One region of the Streptosporangium sandarakinum genome, then DNA from elsewhere that is predicted to be linked to it. Evidence: riboswitches for the same ligand, from Rfam matches in the RefSeq annotation. Region 1 holds a riboswitch; the other holds the start of a gene.

Region 1 (2,197 bases):
CGCGCTGAGGCCGGCCCAGATGAGGAACGTGGTCCGCCAGCCGGTGAGGCTCTCCAGGAGGGTGCCCAGCGGTATGCCCACGACCGCGGCGACCGAGATGCCCGACATCACGATCGCGGCCGCCCGGCCGGCGTGGCGTTCGGCGACGAGGCGCATCGCCATGCTCACGCCGATGGCCCAGAACACGCCGCTGGCGAATCCCATGACGAGCCGCGTCGTCAGGACCAGCGGGTAGTTCGGTGAGACGGCGGTGATGAGGTTTCCCAGGGTCAGTATCACCAGCAGCGCCGACAGCAGCACGCGCCGGTTGACGCGCCTGGTCCAGGCCACGATGAACGGCACGCCCAGCCCGGCTGAGACGCCGTACAGGGTGACCATCAGCCCGGCGGCGCCCACCGATATGCCCAGGTTCGAGCTCATCGGGGTGAGCAGGCCGACGGGCATCAGTTCCGTGGTGAGGAAGACGAACAGGCTGGCGGTGATCGCCGAGACGCCCAGCCACGACCTGGTGGCCGAGCGGGGGTGGTCAACGTGTGTGGCCATCATCTTCTTTCTGGTCATCGGATGTCACAGGCCGAGGGGACGGGGCCCTGCGGCGCCTGGCCGGGGCGCACTTCAGGGCCTCCGTCGTGTGGTCAAGAGTGGGCGAACACCGATCAATGAGTCCAATGCCTACTTTTCATCCTGATCGATCTGAATAAACGATTGATGGATGTGGCCGCGGCAGTCGAGGGCGGCGAGAGGGCTGTGATCCGACCCGCTGTGGCCATGTGTCCTGTCATGCGGCAATATGAGGGCGCCAATTGCATAAACCAACGCGGGAGCTCGGGGCGCCGGGCTGAGAGGGCAGCACAGCCGCTGCCGACCGCCTGAACCTGTCCGGGTAATGCCGGCGTAGGGAGCGTTTCGTGACATCCGATGTCATCGGTTCCAAGCATGCAGAGGCCCCCCTCACCCTCGACCAGGCCCCGCCCAAGACGCTCGGCGCGCTCGACCAGGGCGCGTTCTGGGCGAACCTGGGCGTCAGCCTGCTCGGCTTCTCCTTCGCCGTCTTCCTGATCGACCCGCTGCTCGACGGCGACGCCCTCACCCTGCCGGCGGCGCTGCTCGCCTCGCTCGTCGGCAGCCTGATCGGCACCGCGATGGTCGGCCTCGCCGCGGTGCCGGGCGTGCAGACGGGCCGGCCCGCGATGGTGCTGCTGCGCGGCCTGTTCGGGGCGAGGCTCTCCTCCGTCCCCACCGTCCTCAACATCGTCCAGATGATCGGCTGGGGCGCGTTCGAGCTGTGGGTCGTCGCGATGGGCGCCCAGGCGATCTTCGGACCGTCCGTGCCGTACGCGGTCTGGGCGGTCGCCGCCGGGGCGCTGACGACGGCGCTGACCCTCTACCCGCTGGGCGCCATCCGGCTGCTGCGGCGGTTCGTCACCGTCGGCGTGGTGGTGTCGGTCGTCTGGTTCGCGGTGGTCTTCCTCCGCGACACCCCCGCCCAGACCGGCGGGTCCTGGCACAACTTCGCCCCCGCGGTGGACTTCGTGATCGCCCTGTCGGTGTCATGGGTGCCGGTCGCGGCGGACTACGCCCGGCACTCGCGGTCCAGCCGCGCGGCCTTCACCGGCGTGGTCGGCGGCTACACGATCGCCCAGGTGGCGTGCCTGGCCGTCGGCGTCTACGCGGTGGCGCTGGCCGGCCACGCCGCGGTGGCCGAGAACCAGACCACGGTGTTCGCCCCGTTCGTGGCGGCGCCGCTCGGGGCACTGTTCTTCGGCATCCTGGTGCTGCGCGAGACCGACCAGTCGTTCGCGAACGTCTACTCCACGGCGATGTCGCTGCAGAACCTGATGCCCAGGGTGGACCGGAGGGTCTTCTCCGTGGCCATCGGCGTGCTGACCACCGCCGTCGCCCTCGTCATCGACGTCCACTCCTACCAGGCGTTCCTCGGCATCATCGGCGCGGTGTTCGTCCCGATGTTCGGCGTGCTGGCGGTCGACTACTTCCTGCTCGGCCGCGGCCGGACCTGGGACACCTCCGAGACCGCCCCCTCCCGCCTGCTCATGGTGGTCCCGTGGGTGCTCGGCTTCGCCACCTGGTGGCTGCTCGCCGCCCCCGCGGGGGTGAAGTGGTGGGACGACCGCTGGGCCTGGGTCAGGGACGCCGTCGGCTTCACCAAGCAGCCGTGGATGAGCGCGGCCGTCGGGTC
Region 2 (2,197 bases), 2.0 Mb from region 1:
CGGGCACCCGGTCTTCCGGCGTTCCCACCCTTTTCCACATCTCCTCAGCGTTCTCAATGTTCTCAGCGCTCTCAGCGCTCTCAGCGTTCTCACGAGAGAAAGGTTCACGCACCGCATGCCCATGTCCTTCAACCAGTCGATCATCGAGGAGTTCCGGGCCAACGGAGGGAGGGTCGGCGGCCCGTTCGAGGGCGGCGACCTCCTCCTGCTGACCACCACCGGCGCGCGGTCCGGCGCCGAGCACACCGTCCCCCTCGGTTACGTCCGCCACGATGACCTGCTGCTGGTCGTCGCGTCCGCCGGCGGCGCGCCCCGCCACCCCGCCTGGTACCACAACCTGCTCGCCCACCCCATGGTGCGGGTGGAGGTCGGCGCCGAGACGTTCTGGGCGATCGCCGTCCCCGCCGAGGGCGAGGAGCGGGAGCGGCTGTTCGAGCACGCCGTGCGGGCGGCCCCGGGCTACGCCGACTACCAGGTCCGCGTCGACCGCCGCCTGCCGGTCGTCATGCTGCGGCGCTCCGGGCCCGAGGAGGACCCGCACGGGGCCACCGACCTCGCCGGAGTGCTCCTGCGGATCCACGCCTGGCTGCGCTCGCAGCTGCGGCACGTGCGCGCCGAGGCCGACGCGCACTTCGCCGCGCGGGCGGCCCACCAGGGCCCGGACGAGCCGCCCGCGCCGGGGCTGGGGCTGCAACTGCGGCAGCACTGCCTGGCGTTCTGCCAGTCCCTGGAATCCCACCACGCCCACGAGGACGCGTACACGTTCCCCGACCTCGCGAGCCGGTATCCCCACCTGCGCGACGCCATCGACCGGCTCCGCGAGGAGCACCGTACGGTCGCCCGCATCCAGGCCGAGCTGGTCGTCCTGCTGGACGGCATCGCCACCGCCGACCCGCACCGCTTCCGCGGCGAGCTGGACCGGCTGTCGGAGGAGCTGCGGGCCCACCTCGACCACGAGGAGGAGTCGCTGCTTCCCGTACTGGCCGAGATCCCGTTCCCTCCGGTCCCACCGGCCCCCTGAGCCTCTGTTACGGTTGGTCGCGACGCGGGGTGCCCGGTACGCCGGGCTGAGATCAAACCCGTAGAACCTGATCTAGTTCGTACTAGCGGAGGGACGTCACCGCCTGCCGTGTCCCCGGGCGCGGCAGGCCGCGGTGCGCGGCGCCCGCGGGCCTCCCGCGGCGCCGTCCTCCCCGAGACCCGGTGAGCGAGGGGACACGATGTTCTGCGAGGAGATCTGGGCGCGTACCGCCACGCTGCTCAAGGCGATCCACGACCACCCGTTCAACGCCGCCCTCGGTGACGGCACCCTCGACCGGGAGCGCTTCGCGTTCTACATGGTCCAGGACGCCCGCTACCTGTCGGCGTTCTCCAAGGCGCTGGCGGCGGCCTCGGTGCGGTCCGCCGACCCGGCCGACGCGATGTTCTTCGCCGAGAGCGCGCACACGGCGCTGGCCGTCGAGCGCGGCCTGCACACCTCCTACCTGGAGGAGTTCGGGGTGAGCGCAGAGGAGGAGGCGGCGGTCCCCACCTCGCCCACCTGCCTGGCCTACGCGTCGTTCCTCCAGGCGACGGCGCTCGCCGAGCCCCTGCCCGTGCTCGCCGCCGCGGTGCTGCCGTGCTTCTGGGTGTACCAGGACGTCGGCACCGCCCTCCTCGCCCGTACGGCGGGCATGGACGACCACCCCTACCGGGCGTGGATCGACACCTACTCCGATGAGTCCTTCGCCGCCTCGGTGGAGCGGATCAAGGCGATCACCGACCGGCTGGCCGAGACCGCCGACCCCGCGACGCGCCGCGCCATGGCCGAGGCGTTCTGCCGGGCGACGGAGTACGAGTGGATGTTCTGGGACAGCGCGTGGCGGCTTGAGACCTGGCCCACCCGGCAGTGGCTCGGCTAGCCGGCCGCGGGCCTCGTCCGGACGGCGGGCCTCGCACGGGTCGCCGGGGCCGTGCCGGGCGGACCCCCTCCGCGGCGCGGCTGCCGCTGCTCCTCGCGGCGGTCGCGCTGGTGCTGGCGGTCGCGGGCTCCTGGGCGCCCTCGATGTGGGCCGACGAGCTGGCCACCGCGCAGACCGCGACCTCCTGGGACACGCTGTGGGAGACGCTCCGCGAGCGGGACGCGGTGTTCCTGCCGTACTACCTGCTGATGTACGTCTGGTCCCGGGCGGGCACGGCCGACTGGTGGCTGCGGCTG

The links. A riboswitch is a leader RNA that binds a small molecule or an ion and turns the genes downstream of it on or off. The one in region 1 is predicted to bind thiamine pyrophosphate.
Region 2: linked by a shared signal. The riboswitch ahead of tenA (thiaminase II) and the one ahead of ACQP10_RS00655 (purine-cytosine permease family protein) in region 1 are both predicted to bind thiamine pyrophosphate.

What each region holds. Positions count from the first base shown of each region.
Region 1 covers NZ_CP192034.1:139,227-141,423, forward strand. The annotation lists gene ACQP10_RS00650 (MFS transporter) at 1-543, opposite strand, end outside; TPP riboswitch at 808-920, shown strand; gene ACQP10_RS00655 (purine-cytosine permease family protein) at 909-2,197, shown strand, end outside.
Region 2 covers NZ_CP192034.1:6,404,696-6,406,892, reverse strand. The annotation lists gene ACQP10_RS29470 (nitroreductase/quinone reductase family protein) at 116-1,021, shown strand; TPP riboswitch at 1,037-1,132, shown strand; gene tenA (thiaminase II) at 1,221-1,901, shown strand; gene ACQP10_RS29460 (glycosyltransferase family 39 protein) at 2,012-2,197, shown strand, end outside.